DNA from 3 places in the Paenibacillus sp. FSL M7-1046 genome. Region 3 is predicted to be linked to each of the others. Evidence: riboswitches for the same ligand, from Rfam matches in the RefSeq annotation. Region 3 holds a riboswitch; each other region holds the start of a gene.

Region 1 (5,452 bases), 5.7 Mb from region 3:
GGTAAGCCAGTATGATCTGCACCAGCGCACGGTCGGTTACATCACTTGCCGGATTGAATTCTCCGAGATACGGGCGAAAACGGGGAATCGACAAGCCGATCTCGCACTCCGGGTACTTGTCCTGCAAGTATCTGGCATGCAGGGCAGTTGCCAGAGCCTCCTGGCGCCAATCGTACATCCCCAGCAGGGCACCAATATTCACGGATCGAAACCCGGCGCGGCAGCCGCGTTCGGGCGCATCCAGACGGTTGCGGTAGACTCTCTTCGGACCCTTCACATGCAGCTTTCGATAAGTCTCCTGATGATAGACCTCCTGATACAAGGTAAGACCGTCTACCCCTGCCACCCTCAGTTCATTGTACTCTTCTGTAGAGAGCGGATTAACCTCAATGCTGACAGAAGAAAAATAGTCACGGAGCACCTTCACACACTCCCTCACATAAGTGGCCGGACTTTCACTCCGGGATTCGCCGGTCAAAATCAGAATGTGGCGCAGGCCTGTGGCGGCGATAGTTTCCGCTTCTTGCCTGACCTCCTCCAGTGTCAATTTTTTGCGCGGAAAGTCATAAATCGAGCTAAAGCTGCAATAAGTGCAATGATTCACGCAAAAATCGGCCAAATACATCGGCGTAAACAGCTGCATCACATGCCCGAAGTGCGTACGTGTCAATCTTTGCGCTTTCTGCGCCATTTCCTCCAGGTAAGGCTCCGCCGCGGGAGACAGCAGTGCCATCAGCCCGTCTTCGTCCAGCTGTTCCAATCGTAGCGCCCGCTTCACATCCACCGCAGTATACTGCTTCCATAAAGTCTCGTAAGGAAGCTGCTCTAACCGAATCACCGTATCAAAAAAGCTCATGCTCTTCCTCCCTTCCTTCTCTGCATTGACTAGAACAAAAAGCCGGTCAGCGGCGAAGAGGCCGTTGCCGCCTCCTCCACCGGCCCCAGTCCGGCCAGATAAGCCTTGCGCCCTGCGGTTACCGCCTCACGGAATGCCTCCGCCATCAGAAGCGGATCACGCGCAGTAGCAATTGCCGTGTTCAGCAGCACGGCGGATGCGCCCATTTCCATTGCCTCAGCAGCCTCGGAAGGTCTGCCAATACCGGCGTCAACAATCACCGGAAGATCCACTTCTGCGATCAGAATCCGCAGCAACTCCTTGGTCTGCAGGCCGCGGTTCGAGCCGATGGGCGCACCCAGCGGCATAACAGCGGCAGCTCCGGCTGCCTTGAGCCGGATAGCTGCGGAAAGATCGGGACTCATATACGGAAGTACAACGAAACCCTCTGCAGCCAATATTTCCGTGGCTTTAACTGTCTCCATATTATCGGGCAGCAAATATTTCTGATCATTAATGACCTCGATCTTCACCCAATTGCCCAGCCCTGCCGCCCTGGCCAGTCTGGCAATACGTACCGCTTCTTCAGCTGTGCGCGCGCCGGAGGTATTGGGCAGCAACGTCATATGGGAGGGAATATGCATAACAATGTTGTCGTCACTCTCCGGATCAACCCGGCGAAGAGCCACCGTAATGACCTGAGAACCCGAGCGTGCAATCACTTCGGGAATAAGGGTATTGCGGCTGTATTTCCCGGTTCCGATAAACAGCCTGCTGGATAAAGGGATTCCGCCGATAACGAAAGAATCTTGCATAAAATCGCCTCCTGAGATAGTGGCCCGCTAAAATGCGGAGCTTCTGTTGCTGATACGCCGAGTTTTTATCTTACCTGTTATGTCTTACGTCTTACGTCTTGCCTCTTGCTTCCTACCACTTACCACTTACCACTTACCTCATACCATTTGCCTCTTACTTCTTGCATCCGGCAACACGCACTGGCACTTTAGCCCCCGCCGACAAAGTGGACCAGCTCTACGCGGTCACCTTCGCTCAGCAGCGTATCTCCATAAACGTCCTTGCCGACAATCTCACCATTCAGTTCCACGATAACCAGTCTCCCGGTCCACCCGGACCGGCTTAGCAGATCAGCTACAGTCCGGCAGCTCTCTTCATAGGTCCCGCCTTTTCCATTCACGATCAAATTCATGCTTGCTCACCTCCTTTAACTGGTGCAGGAGCATTATTAAATGGCTTCAAGCTTAGGGTACGGCCTGAACTGCTGATCTGTAGGCTGTAGCGGCGGCCACAGGATCTCCCGCACTGCATATTCCGGACATTACGGCAATTCCGGCAGCCCCGGTCGCCAGAACCTTTCCGGCATTGCCCGGCTCAATTCCGCCTATGGCGATCAGCGGAATGCTGCTGCAGCGGACAGCCTCAGCCAACTGCTGCAATCCGCGCTCCCGCTGCCCCGGCTTGCAGGCCGAGGGAAACACATGCCCGAACAGGCAAAAGTCCGCTTCCTGCCGGCCGGATTCAGCCGCCTCCTCCGGGGCATGCACCGACCTTCCCAATCGCAGCCCCGGTGCTACGCTGCGCGCTGCGGCAGGCGGCAGGCTGTGCCAAGCCAACTGGACCCCGCCCGCCCCTGCGGCCAGAGCAACGTCTATCCGGTCGTTGATCATCAGCTTGGCAGGCGGAACCCCCGCTATAATCAGCTGCTCCGTCAGAGCCATGAGCTCCCGTGCAGACATTGCCTTTTCCCGGAGATGGATATAATCCACTATGAATTGCACAGCAGCAGCCAGCTGAACAAACTGCGCCGGATTCTGCTTTCCATCCGAGATCAAATGTATCTCTTTCAACACGTTCACCTTCTCCTTTTCTTTTGCATTACCGGCAAACACAAAAAAGACCGCCCCCCGTAAAGGAGGCAGTCTGGAATATATACAGGAATACCGGGCCATTCAGCCCCGCTGCAGTTATTCGTTCTCCACTTCCCTACGCTGGTATAAACCAGATCAGGTTCAAAGGGTCCGAACGGGTATGTTCGTCTCAGCCTTGCGGCACCCCTAGTGACAAATTCATATTCAATTACGCTTAACGTTTCATATACTAACATATTATTCCTTGAAGAGCCATCCTTTAAAAGAGGCCTGCATCAAAAAGAGCGAAACCCAAGGTTCCGCTCCAGACTCAAATTATTCATAGCAATGGAATCAGCAGCCGCATTTAGCCGTTTACGACCTCGCCGCCGTTCACATGCATTACCTGTCCGCTTACATAAGATGAATCGTCGGAAGCCAGATACACATAAGCCGGAGCCAGCTCCTCCGGTTGTCCCGGGCGTTTCATTGGCTGCGTGCCGCCGAATTCACTGACTTTCTTCGCGTCAAAGGTCGACGGAATAAGCGGTGTCCAAATCGGTCCCGGCGCTACGGCATTTACCCGGATGCCTTTGTCCGCCAGGTTCATCGACAGCGAACGGGTAAAGCTGAGAATCGCCCCTTTGGTGGACGAATAGTCCAGCAGCTGCGGGCTGCCCCGGTAGGCTGTGATCGAAGTCGTGTTGATGATCGTGGACCCTTTTTTCAGGTGAGGCATGGCTGCCTTGGTCAAATAGAACATCGAAAAAATATTCGTGCGGAACGTCCGCTCCAGCTGCTCGGAGGTAATATCCTCAATCTTCTCCTGCGGATGCTGCTCGGCCGCATTATTAATCAGGATGTCCAGCTTGCCGAGTCCTTCCACCGTCTTATTGATCAGATCCTGGCAGAACGCCTCCACGCCAATATCGCCGGCAATCAGAATGCACTTCCGCCCCTCTTGCTCCACCTGGCGTTTAGTCTCTTCGGCATCGGAATGCTCATTGAGGTAGGAAATAACGACATCCGCACCCTCCTTGGCAAAATGAACGGCAACCGCCCGGCCAATACCGCTGTCTCCTCCTGTAATCAGAGCCGCCTTGCCCAGCAGCTTGCCCGCCGCCTTATAGGCTGAAGTCTCGAACTCCGGCAGCGGATTCATTTCACTTTCAATTCCGGGCTGGCGGTCCTGCACCTGCGGAGGTAGTGTTTTTTTGGTTTGCGTGTTGTCTGGCATGATCCATTCTCCTTTCGCTGTGTACCTGTTGGTTACTCATCGTTTTAGGGTTGGCTCAGGGTGCCTGGTTTATGCACCTGCAGATCATCTCTTCATTTGCTTTACGTTATGTTACTTACCACACCTTGGGTGCGGTCAAACTAAAATGTCAGTCGTTTTTGCCGTGGAAGGCGATATACTTTAGAGAGAAAGCACTAATCCAGCAAATGGAGTTGCGGATTTATGCAGACTCTGCGCAGAGGGGAGAGCACGCAATATGGTCAAACACACTCGCAGCATCATCGTTGCTGTCAAAGGAGTTATTGTACATGGAGGCCGGATTCTGCTTGTTCGGCGTGCGGCAAGAGATTCTGTCGGAGCGGGCACCTGGGAATGTGCGGGCGGGAAAATAGAATTCGGAGAAGACCTGGAGGCGGCTCTGGAAAGGGAGATTTACGAGGAGACCGGACTTGCGGTTACTGTCGGCAATCTGCTGTATGCAACCTCGTTTCTAACCGATCCGGCAAGGCAGCTTGTCATTATCACCTATTTGTGCCGGAGCACTGACCATGCAGTACAGCTGTCCGAAGAGCATTCGGATTATAAATGGTGCAACCGGCTCGAGCTTCAACGCCTGCTTCCGGCGGGAATCCTCGCTGAATTTGAGAAAAGCCATGTTTTCTCCCTGAACGAACTGCTGTAAAGCGTTGTCTGCTACAATCTGTGACAGCGGCATGGCGGGGTGGTACCCGATAGACTTGTCCCGAAGTAATGTCTGCACCCAAAAACCCGCTCTCCTTGCCATTCCGGAGGCGGGCTTTCTGTAGTCTTTCTATGAAGGAGAGTCTTAAATAATGCTGTTGTACACCATAAAAAACACCATTAGCACCAGCGCCACCATGAGCAGCAGGCTTAAGGTACGGATTTTGCCAGTCTCTGCGGATACGTCACGGTTCTCGCGCATGCCGGCTGCGGCAAGACGCAATGGTTTGCTGATGATGCCGCCGAGTGCAAACATCGCAAGCAGCAGGACAACCACCACGATCATCCACGGCACCGAATATTCACCCTTTGTCATCATATAGCCGCCAGTCAGCAGTTGGATGACGAGACCGTACTGGGCGAAGCGGTTGAAGCCGCCGATTGCACTAAGCGTTCCTTCTCTCGCAGGGACGCTCAGCTTCTGGACACGCCCGAGAACAAACGGCAGCACCAGATAAAAGCCCAGCGCCAATGTACCGATCATATGTAGAAAAAACAAAAAGTGACCCATAACATACCTCCTCTATTGTTTTCAGTGATTTTAGTTACACTTCAATTATACATAACCAACAAATAGAAGAAAAGAAAACCCCCATTTTAATTTCTAAAATGGGGGCTCCCGCAGGCTAATGCTCAAATCGTAACTACTGAAGTAACGGCACGTACCGAATCTGCCGACTTATCCAAAGCCGCTTTCTCCTCTGCCGTAAGCTCCAGTTCATATACCTTCTCAATACCGTCCGCACCCAGCAGCGCCGGAATGCCCATGAACAG
Region 2 (5,452 bases), 4.8 Mb from region 3:
GGATTTCCAGACTTTTTGTCTCGATTGCTTGGTCGAGCGGGGCGGTAGCGTCTTCGTGTGCAAACAATATTTCAAGTGCCTGCTGAGGCTGCTCCTGTACGAATTGCTGTCCTTTGCGTGCCGCATTCATGAACTTCCGGTAGTCATCCTCCGAATCCAACAAGCCCTGTTCACTGGCAACAAGTACAAGCTCATAATAGTCCGGCACTCCGTAGTCCGTCGGATCGAATGAAGTGACGGGGTGGCCTTCTTTTTCCAATATCAATGCCTCATGATTTATAAATCCGCCGATAATGCCGTCTGTGCGTCCGGTAGAAAGGGCAGGAATAAGATCGAATCCAACATCAATCAGGTTCAGTGAAGCCGGATCGCCTCCGTCGTATTTGACCATTGTCCGGAGCATCGCTTCATACAGGGGAATGGAGGAGTATCCGGCATTTTTGCCTGTGAGTTTTTTCGGGCCGGTTATCGCGCTCTCTGCGGGGACCAGAAGATGATTGAGCGGATGCCTTACGAGCGCTGCGACAGATTTTACAGGTATTCCTTCACTGCGCGCCATTAGTACCTGTGGTTGGTAGCTGAGAGCCAGATCAGCTTTGCCTGCGGCTACAAGCTTCAAAGCATCATTGCTGTCCGCCGGCATTTGAATGTCCACCTCCAGCCCTTCTTCGGCAAAATAGCCATTCTGCTGAGCAGCATACAGGAAGGAATGAACTGCGTTCGGATACCAGTCGAGCATTATAGTCAGCTTGTGCGGATTGCCGCTGGAATTCTCTGAAGAAGCGGCGGAGGTATCCGGGTCTTTTGCGCTGGCGCAGCCGCTTAAGAGGGTAAGCAGGCATAACAACAATAAGTATGGAATAAGGCGGTGTGTTTTCTTATGTGTGGAATGATTGCGATATAGCTCAGGATGGGTCATCGGTAAAATCCTCTTTTCTGCAAAATGAGTTTTTCGAGCACAGCGATACTGAGAAACAAGGCTACACCCAAAACGGACAGCAGCAATACGGCGGCGAACATTTCTGCACTTTGCAGATTGCCGGCCATCCGGCGGCTGAAATAACCAAGCCCCCGGCTGCCGCCCAGCCATTCCCCGATCGTCGCTCCGATCACACAGTAGACGATGGACAGCTTAAGTCCGGAGAAAAAGGAGGGCAGCGCCAGCGGAATCTGCGTCTTACGCAATATCTGCCAACGGTTTGCCCCAAGCGTCAGGAGCAGGTCTCTGTACAGGCTGCCGCTATGCCGCAGGCCGTCATAGACGGCTACCACAACCGGGAAAAAGGCAGTCAGAAAGACGACAGCAACCTTGCCCCACAGGGTATAGCCGAACCACATAATAAAAATAGGTGAGAGCGCGATCAGCGGAATGGTCTGGCTGATAATCAGCATGGGATAAAGTGCTTTGGCGAGCGGAGCGAACATATGCATGCCGGTACCCAGCAGTGTTCCGCAAACAACCGAGAGGGCAAACCCGATCAGTGACTCCTGCAACGTGGCGGGCAAATGCTCTCCGAACAGCAGTCCCCGCTTTTCAATCAGCGCTGTCCAAATTGCACTTGGCGCCGGGAGAATAAATGAAGGGATCATGTTCAGCTGTGCTGTGATCTCCCATGCCGCAATAAGCAGCACCACAAGCAGTAGAAAGGGGCCATAAGTCCGCAGCTGTTTCTTATACCATAGAGCTCTCATGCAATCTACTCTCCAAATCCTCCCGCAGGGCAACAAACTGCGGTTCATAATTCATTTTGTAATGTCTGGGTCTCGGCAAAGTGACGATTAGCTCCTGCAGCCCGCCGCCAGAGCCGCCGGTCATCAAATAAATCCGGTCGCTGAGCAGCAGCGCTTCTTCAAGATCATGAGTGATGAACAGAACGGATTTATCCAGCCCGCCCCACAGCTCCAGCAGCCAGCGGTGCATCTCCCGTTTGGTGATCGCGTCCAGCGCTCCAAACGGCTCGTCAAGCAGCAGCAGTTCGTTGCCTGCAGCTAGTGTGCGCAGCAGGGCGACCCGCTGGCGCATCCCGCCGGACAGCTCCTGCGGATAAGCATTTTCCTTGCCGGAAAGACCAAAGCCGTCCAGCATTCCGCGGATCCGGGCGAGTGCCTCGTGCCGGCTAGAGTCCTGCTTAAGCTCCCAGGGAAGCAGGCAATTGTCCAGCACGGTCCTCCAAGGCAGCAGCAGGTCCTGCTGCGGCATATAAGCGATCTGTCCAAGCCGCGAGCATGTCGAAGGAGAGCAGCGTCCATGTACGGTTATTTCACCGCCGGACGGCTCGAGCAGGCCGGCAATAATTTTGAACAGTGTGCTTTTCCCGCAGCCGCTGGCTCCAACAACGGAAATGAATTCGCCTTGGCGGACGGTCATTGAAAGACCGGAGAATACCGGATTTCTAGTCGCTGCAAACGAATAAGTCAGGTTGGTTATAGTGAGCATATTGGAATATGGAAACCTCCTGCGGGTGTAGTTTGTATGACGATACTTGCCGGATCGGCGGCAACAGCAAACACAAGAAAGACCCATTCATTTCCGGAGGAAATAAATGGGTCTGAACGTCACAGTCAGTTAGCTTAGTGCGGCTCCGCTGAACAATTCTGCTCCACTTCCCTCCGCTGGTATGATCCAGATCAGGTTCCAAGGGTCCGGAGCTTAAAGCTCCGTCTCAGTCGGCCGACTCCCCTAGTGAAATAACAGGTCAATATTGAATTTGCAATTGCTAATTAATATACCATATCCCGGCAGTTTGTAAAGAGAAGCAGTCGCTCACATTGCTGCAGTCCGGTTATGAACAGCGTGATCATACCGGCGGAAATCGCCTCTTTGCTGGAGCCGTACCGTTTCGGCTGGCATAAGTAGAGGTCTGACTGAAGATGCAAAAAACTTGATGAAGCAGCGGTGCTTTTGGGCAAGATAAGCAAGTGTCCATGCAGTGAAAAATAGAGGGATTTTGAAAGGGGTTCATGTGATGAAGAAGCTTAGTCTGACTATCCTGCTGCTGCTAACTCTGCTGCCGGCAGGGGCATGCGGCAATAATAACAATACAGCGCCTGCGGCTACTGCCGCGCCCACAGAAGGAGCGGCGGCTCCGGCCGGGCAGAACTCACTGGAAGCTGTTAAAGCGAGTGGCAAGCTGCGTATTGGTACGGAGGGGACATATGCTCCGTTTACTTTTCATGATGCAGAGGGCAAGCTTACCGGTTTTGATGTGGAGATTGCGAAGGAGATTACGAAACGGCTGGGGGTGGAACCCGAATTTATAGAAACCCAATGGGATGGCCTGTTTGCCGGCATGGATGCAGAACGTTTCGATACGATATTCAACGAGGTTTCGATCACGGATGAACGCAAGGTGAAATATGATTTCTCTGAGCCGTATATCGTCTCCAAGGGCGTGCTGATCGTGCGCGAGGATAACCAGAATATTACAGCCTTCGCGGATCTTAAAGGCAAGAAGGCAGGTCAATCGCTGACCAGCAACCTGTCCGATATCGCCCGGGAGAACGGTGCAGAGATCGTCGCTGTGGATGGCTTCAACCAGGCCATAGACCTGCTGACCTCGGGCCGGATTGATGCGACCGTAAATGACGGCTTGTCCTATCTCGACTTAAAGAAGCAAAAACCAGATGCAAAGATCAAACAGGTGGATGAAACGGCTGAGGGATCGAAAAGTGCGGCAGTTTTCCTCAAAGGAAACGAAGAGCTGGTTAATGCCGTCAGCGATGCACTGGCTGAAATGAAGAGCGATGGAACCTATCTGAAAATATCGGAGAAATACTTTGGGGCGGATGTGTCCAAATAACAAATGGAGCTGGCGCGAAGATGCAGCCGAGTGTCCAAAAAGGATGTCTGAACGATGGATGACCGGAAAATTGGGATTTTCATGGATTCACTGCTACCCCTGTTTAAAGCGGGGGTGGCTTATACCCTTCCGCTGGCGCTTGTTTCCTTTGCGCTTGGATTGCTGCTGGCTGTTCTTGCCGCGCTGTTCCGTCTCTCCTCATGGAGAATCCCGAAGCTGATCGCCCGGTTCTACGTCTGGGTAATCCGCGGGACACCGCTGCTGGTGCAGCTCTTTATTATCTTTTATGGACTTCCGGCGGCAGGGATTGTGCTGGATCCTTTTATTGCCGCTGTAATCGGTTTTACACTCAGTGTTGGAGCCTATTCTTCGGAAATTGTCCGGGCAGCCATCCTGTCCATACATAAAGGCCAATGGGAAGCTGCCTTTTCCGTCGGAATGAGCCGGGGGCAGGCACTGCGGCGGATTATTCTGCCTCAGGCGGCGCGTGTATCGGTTCCGCCCTTGTCGAACTCTTTTATCAGTCTCGTAAAGGACACCTCCCTGGCGGCAAGCATTACGTACGTTGAGATGTTCAAAACAGCGCAGCAGATCACGGCGACCACCTACGAACCGCTGCTGCTCTATAGTGAGGCTGCATTATTCTACCTGCTGTTCTGCTCCGTACTGTCCGCGCTGCAAAATGTCCTGGAACAGCGGTTTGACCGTTATTCGGCGAGATAAGGAGGAAAGCACTTGATTGAAATTCGCGGCCTGCATAAATCCTTCGGTTCGCTACAGGTGTTAAAAGGTATCGACCTCAGCATGGAGCATGGCAAGGTTCTGGTGATTATCGGGCCCTCCGGCTCCGGCAAAACAACGCTGCTTCGCTGCTTTAATCTGCTGGAAATACCGGATCAGGGCAGCCTGTCGCTGGGGGAATTAAACCTTGAATTTACGCAAAACAGGAAAATTCCGCATAAGACACTGATGGCCCTACGCCAAAAAACAGGGATGGTCTTTCAGTCCTACAACCTGTTTCCGCATATGACTGCGCTTGGCAATGTAATGGAGGGGCAGGTTACTGTACAGAAACGCAGCAAGGAGGAAGCTAAGCAGCGGGGGTTAGAGCTGCTGGCCAAGGTAGGCCTCAGTGATAAAGCGGAGGCTTACCCTCATCAGCTGTCCGGCGGCCAGCAGCAGCGTGTGGCTATTGCCCGGGCGATGGCGGTCGATCCCGAAGTGCTGCTGTTCGATGAGCCCACTTCAGCGCTCGATCCTGAACTGGTGGGCGAGGTGCTGAAGGTCATCAAGCAGCTTGCGGCTGAAGGCATGACAATGGTGATCGTCACCCATGAGATGAAGTTTGCTGCCGATGTGGCCGACCGGATCATCCTGATGGACAACGGTGTGATCCTGGAACAGGGAACTCCGCAGCAGGTACTGGAGCAGACGGAGAATCCGCGGGCCCTGCAGTTTCTGAACCGGCTGAGCGGCGATGATTTGTGAGTCGCAGTGTATCCAAGCTGCGTGGAACAAGTAAAGGCAGTCCAGGGGGAGACCCGGACTGCCTTTACTTGTATTTAGTTCAAATATAAGAATTTATATGTTTCACACGATAACTTATCCTTCTATTTCTCGCTGAAACGGTACCGTCCTTAAAAAGGACGGCA
Region 3 (5,452 bases):
CTGGATCTGGACCGTTCGTCTCTCCTAGCTTGGCAGCCTGAAAATTAGGGTAATATAGAAGATGTCAATATCCTGTGCATAAGGGTGGAACTCTTAATGACTGAGCATTTCTCCGAACACACCGAACCTACATTACATACCGCTCTGCTGCAGTTTATTTTCCCCTTCTCCATCAAGGACGGTGAGGACAAGAGCCTGGCCCGGCAGCTTGGGCTTGACGGCTTCACCCGTTTTTTTCTCGACAGCAAAGAGCTGGAGGATGCTTATTACGGCGAAGGCTACTGCGTATCCCATGAGAAAATGGAGCGCAGCTATCTGCCGTTCGCAGCCCATGTCCTATTCCCGCGGGACAAGGATAAAGAAGATTCCTTCCGCCGGTTTTCCCGGGTAAACGATCTGGCCTGCAGGCTGGAAATGACACAGCAATCCGTAAACTTCCGGGTACTCTCGACGGATGTATTCATTTGTCCGTTTCAGCTTGGATTTCTGACCGTAAGAGTCCGCATCGAGGAAGAGAACCTGCCCTTCAGCACCGCGCTGGAATTCGCCGACCGTTTCCGCACACTCGAGGATGTCTCCTACCAGGACAAACATACATATATCCATTGCCAGGACAAAACCTTCGATCAGGTGGAGGATTTTGTGTTCAGGAATCTGGCCGATGGCCTGCAGCCGTTTATGGACCAATCGGAAATTGACGGAGCCTACTTCGAGACGCTTCCCTTCTTCGTTGATGAACGAATGCTGGTCCAAGCCTTTTATGGCTTCAACCGGCAGGAGGACGCAGACGAAATCAGTGTGGAGCTGCGTTACCGCGCCTCCCAGCTGGATGGGCTGAATCTGGACGGAAAACCCTATATCAGCGCCAGCGATCCCGAGTACATCGAGGAGTACTGCCAGGCACATTCGTACAACCGCTGGGGGCCGGATACCTACTATATGACCAACGAGCAGACCTTCTGCTGCCTGAGCCGGGCCGAACAGGAGGTAGCCACCCCACTGGTCAATCAGATGTACGGGCAGTATTACTACGGGCTGCTCCTTAGTATTTTCCACAAAATCGTCCTGTTGAAGCTTTCCAATCTTCACTCCCGGCTGCGTATCAACCACGATTATGATGAAATTGAGAATCTGATCTTCCTGATTAACAAGTTTTCGGCCAAGTTTTATTTTCTGGAGCTGATTTCACAGTCGCAGGGCCGGGAGATCTTCATCCAGCTGCGCAAAGTATACGGCAATGACGCCCTCTTTGATGAAGTCAAAATGACCCTGAACGACCTGTTCCAGTACCAGGAGAAATTCCAGGCCAAACGCCGGGATACGCTGCTGATGATTCTGACCGTCTTCACAGTGGTGAGCGGCATCTACGGGATGAACCAGGTCATTGAAGATTTGAAGGGACGCATTGAATGGAGCAAAATACTGGAATACTCTCCTTTTGAATATTTGGCACTGCTGCTCACCTTCACCGGTATCCTCGTCAGCATCCTCCTGACGCTGAAAGAGCTGTGGAACGGAATCCGCAGCCGCCGCAGAAAAAGATTTTATTCCAAGGATTGATAAGCTGTCGGAAACAATCATGAGTGATTTGCTCTCCGGACGACGTAGTAATGAATAGTATATACGCCGGAGGTTGCCTATGACGTTCAATCCTAATGACAGCCTGGCATGGGCCGGGCGGTTCATAAACAAAGATAAAAAAGCACTCGCAGAAGCGATTGATTTCTTTGGCCCCGATGTGCAAAGACTGGTCCGGCGTATTCTGTCCGGCACCGGAAGCGCGGAGGATGTTGAGGAATGTGTGAGCGATGTGTTTATGGCGGCATGGACCGGAATCAGCCGTTATGAGCCCGAGCGCGCCTCCTTCCGCACCTGGCTGTTCCTGCTGGCCAAATACAAAGCGCTGGATCTGAGGCGCAAGCTGCTGCGCCGGGGCGGAACCGGAGAAGCAGATGCCTCCAGAGCTGCACGGAACGAGATTTCCGCCGAACAGGAAGTTCTTTCCCGCGAGACGGCCAGTGAATTGTTCGGCTGCATGCAGCAGATGGGCGAACCGGACCGCAGCCTGTTTCTGCGCAGATATTTTCTTTATGAGAGCCTTGATCAGCTAGCGCAAACTTTCAGTCTCAGTAAAAAGGCAGTCGAAAGCCGCTTATACCGTTGCCGGACGCTGCTCAAGCAGAAGCTAGGCCTGTCTGAGAGTCAGGGAAAGGAGGCGCAACATGGCCAAAGACATGAAAATTGAGGAACAGCGCCTGTTCGGGATGATTGATTCTATGAGCTTCAGCGATGCAGAGCTTGCCTTAGGTGTTCTGCCGGAGGTTGACCAAGGTCCGCGCCCCGCAGACGAAGAGGAGGCAGCTTCGCTCGCCCGCGTCAAAGCACGTACACTTGCCCGTCTGGAGCCCGAAGCCGCTGTCCACGCCTTCCGTTCCTTCGCCCGGAGATCCCAGAGGCGGAATATCTTCGCGGCCGCAGCGGCAGTAATACTCATCGCTGCCGGTATGCTCGCTTTCTCTCCTGAGGTACAGGCCGGGTTAAGAAAGGCGCTGAGTTTCCTTCCTGGCTTCGGCACCGTTGTGGAGAACAGCCCCGGTGACCGGATCTATGTACTGAGCAAACCCTATGACATTGCTGTGGGGGACGGAAGTCTGACCGTGGATGCCGTTCTCCTGCAAGAGCTTGGCGTGAGCATTACGCTTCGCGGCCGGAAAGTCCCTGAAGTCAGCGAATTTGAGGCAGATATCGGCGGCAACCGCTATACTTTCACCTCTTACATGCGTTCGTCCTCGGAGAGTGAGTGGTACGGCAGCTACAGTTCAACTCAAGCGGTGCAACTGAAGCAGGATAATCTTCTAACCCTGCATCTGGGCGGCACAACCGTTGGTCCGTTACAGCTCACCGCTCCGAAGACAGCTGAGGAGCTCGGGGAACTCGGCGCAAGCGATATACAGCAGGATGTGCGGATTACTGCTTTTCCGGTGGACCTTGGCGGCAGGCTTGTCCGTGTCCAGTTATTGCCCACACTGACGGGAGAATCCGGGCTGACTGTCCATTCTTACGGACTGGAGCCGCTGGTGCCTGGATCAGGTCTCTATATAGAGAACGCGGCAGGAGAAAAGGCGGTACTGGAGCAGCCTGAATCCATGTCCTATCCTTCCGACTTCCGGTTTCATGAGACTGCCGGGGCGGGCGCTTGGCCTTATACGGTCTTCATTCCTTATATTGAAGTTTCAGATCGTGACGCCGTATCTGCAGAAGTAGAGATTCCGCTGCCTGATATCGGCCAGGAGAAAATGCTCCACACACGCGCGGAAATCGCGGGCTTTCAGGTAGAGTTCACCCGCATTGAACGTACCGGCGAGACGGCTGCCAGCGTCGATGTGAATGTGAATTTCAATGCCGCAAAGCTGCGGACGCTGAAGTATTTCCTTATTCGCTATCCGGGGCAGGCGGACAACAGCTCATTCTCTTGGGTGAATACCGACCAGACCTACGGCGTGATGAAAACCCTCCATTTAGAAGCAAAACCCGGGGAGGATAAGCTGCGTTTTAAGCTTTCTGAGCCGCATTTTCTGCTCAAAGGGCCGTGGCGCCTGCCGCTGAAGCTTGATAGCTAAGCAGAGTTGCTACTGGACAACTATGGAGCGGGCGTCTATAATACACCGTAAGAACACAGCAATACCTATAACTTCATAGTACCAGGGGTGCTGGAATTGGCCGGCTGAGATTGTGTCCCACAAGATACTGACCCTTATACCTGATCTGGATAATGCCAGCGTAGGAATCGTCAATCGCTTACGGCCGTTTATGGCCCAAGCACAACCTTGCGCAAGTAACTGGTGTCCCGATTCTCGGGGCGCCTTTTTTATATGGGACTATTCAGAATTTGGAAGACTAGGGTTGCTGGAAGGAGAGAAGAAGAGAAATGGGAGTCACAAAAGTATTAAAGCTCAGCCTCACCTGCATGCTGGTCTTTGCCATTGCCGGATGCGGCAATAGCAACGGGAACTCCGGCGGGAATGCGGCAGAGACTGCCGGGAACAGCACCACTGCTCCTGAAACCACTGCCGGGGCAGCAACGGACGCTCCGAAGGAGCTGACCAAGGTAAAGATCGCGCTGGACTGGACGCCGAATACAAATCATACCGGGCTTTATGCGGCAAAAGAGCTGGGCTATTACGAAGAGGAAGGGCTGGATGTTGAAATCGTGCAGCCGGGCGCTGCCGGGTCCGACACGATGGTTACCTCGGGCGAAGCCGCTTTTGGCATCAGTGCCCAAGAGGCGCTGACGCTGGCCCGCCTGCAGAAGGTGCCGCTCGTGTCCATCGCCGCTATCATTCAGCATAATACCTCCGGGTTCGCTGCACCGAAAGACCGCAATATTAAGACACCGAAGGATTTCGAAGGCAAAACCTACGGCGGCTGGGGTTCCCCTGCCGAAGAAGCGGCCATGAAAGCCATTATGGACCCCGAAGGCGGAGATGTGAAAAAGGTGAAGCTGGTGAACATCGGTGAAGCGGACTTCTTCACCGCCGTGAAACGCGACATTGATTTTGCCTGGATCTTCTATGCCTGGACCGGGATTGAAGCGGAGCTGCGCGGAGAACCGCTCGACATGCTCTACCTCAAGGATTATGCACCCCAGCTTGATTACTACACACCGGTACTGACTACTAGCGAGAAGGAAATTGCCGAACATCCGGAGCTGGTGAAGGCTTTCCTTAAGGCTACCTCGAAAGGTTATCAATACGCCATTGATCAGCCGGAGGAAGCCGCAGCTATTCTAACCAAAGCTGTTCCCGAGCTGGATCCCAAGCTGGTCCTGGCCAGCCAGAAATGGCTCAGCCCGAAATACAAGGATGATGCCGTCCGCTGGGGCGAGCAGAAGAGCGAGGTCTGGCAGGATTACGCCGACTGGATGTATGGCCTGAAGCTGCTCGATCAGCCGCTGGATGTTCCAAGCACATTTACGAATGAGTTTTTGCCAGCTAACTGATTAAGGATGAAGTGATTGAATGTTCGTTTCGCGCTGTACGCAGATTACCCATTTAAACTGAGAGGATTGATATATTGTGGCCAATACATTGCTAAGCATTCAGGTAATTCCCAAAACTCCGAACAACGAGGATTCGATTCCTTACGTGGACAAAGCCATCGAAGTGATTCAGAAATCAGGTGTAAAACATCAGGTGAACCCGCTGGAGACCACGATGGAGGGCGACATCACCGAGCTGCTTGAGGTTGTGCGCCAGATGCATGAAGCCCTGATTGCAGCAGGCAGTCCGAGCATCATCTCCCAGATCAAAATCGCCCATAACCCGAATGGAATCAGCATGGACAAGCTGACGGAGAAATACCGGCCGTGAGATCGTATTGGAAACAGATTTGGCCGCCCCTTGTGGCGGTCGTCTTTTTTCTGGGGTTATGGCAAGTTTCGGTATCCCTGTTC

The links. A riboswitch is a leader RNA that binds a small molecule or an ion and turns the genes downstream of it on or off. The one in region 3 is predicted to bind thiamine pyrophosphate.
Region 1: it holds a riboswitch for thiamine pyrophosphate, as region 3 does, so the genes downstream of both, NYE29_RS33810 (thiamine phosphate synthase) here and NYE29_RS07855 (ABC transporter substrate-binding protein) in region 3, are expected to answer to the same signal.
Region 2: it holds a riboswitch for thiamine pyrophosphate, as region 3 does, so the genes downstream of both, NYE29_RS29850 (ABC transporter ATP-binding protein) here and NYE29_RS07855 (ABC transporter substrate-binding protein) in region 3, are expected to answer to the same signal.

Annotation. Positions count from the first base shown of each region.
Region 1 is NZ_JBBOXB010000001.1:7,514,933-7,520,384, forward strand. It holds gene thiH (2-iminoacetate synthase ThiH) at 1-856, opposite strand, end outside; gene NYE29_RS33800 (thiazole synthase) at 886-1,650, opposite strand; gene thiS (sulfur carrier protein ThiS) at 1,839-2,042, opposite strand; gene NYE29_RS33810 (thiamine phosphate synthase) at 2,095-2,703, opposite strand; TPP riboswitch at 2,817-2,919, opposite strand; gene NYE29_RS33815 (SDR family oxidoreductase) at 3,068-3,937, opposite strand; gene NYE29_RS33820 (NUDIX hydrolase) at 4,194-4,619, shown strand; gene NYE29_RS33825 (hypothetical protein) at 4,764-5,189, opposite strand; gene mdh (malate dehydrogenase) at 5,312-5,452, opposite strand, start outside.
Region 2 is NZ_JBBOXB010000001.1:6,670,258-6,675,709, reverse strand. It holds gene NYE29_RS29860 (ABC transporter substrate-binding protein) at 1-919, opposite strand, end outside; gene NYE29_RS29855 (ABC transporter permease) at 916-1,692, opposite strand; gene NYE29_RS29850 (ABC transporter ATP-binding protein) at 1,673-2,437, opposite strand; TPP riboswitch at 2,589-2,692, opposite strand; gene NYE29_RS29845 (amino acid ABC transporter substrate-binding protein) at 2,967-3,800, shown strand; gene NYE29_RS29840 (amino acid ABC transporter permease) at 3,855-4,523, shown strand; gene NYE29_RS29835 (amino acid ABC transporter ATP-binding protein) at 4,536-5,288, shown strand.
Region 3 is NZ_JBBOXB010000001.1:1,829,444-1,834,895, forward strand. It holds gene NYE29_RS07840 (hypothetical protein) at 97-1,560, shown strand; gene NYE29_RS07845 (sigma-70 family RNA polymerase sigma factor) at 1,640-2,245, shown strand; gene NYE29_RS07850 (hypothetical protein) at 2,223-3,620, shown strand; TPP riboswitch at 3,694-3,804, shown strand; gene NYE29_RS07855 (ABC transporter substrate-binding protein) at 3,929-4,999, shown strand; gene NYE29_RS07860 (thiamine-binding protein) at 5,076-5,369, shown strand; gene NYE29_RS07865 (ABC transporter permease) at 5,366-5,452, shown strand, end outside.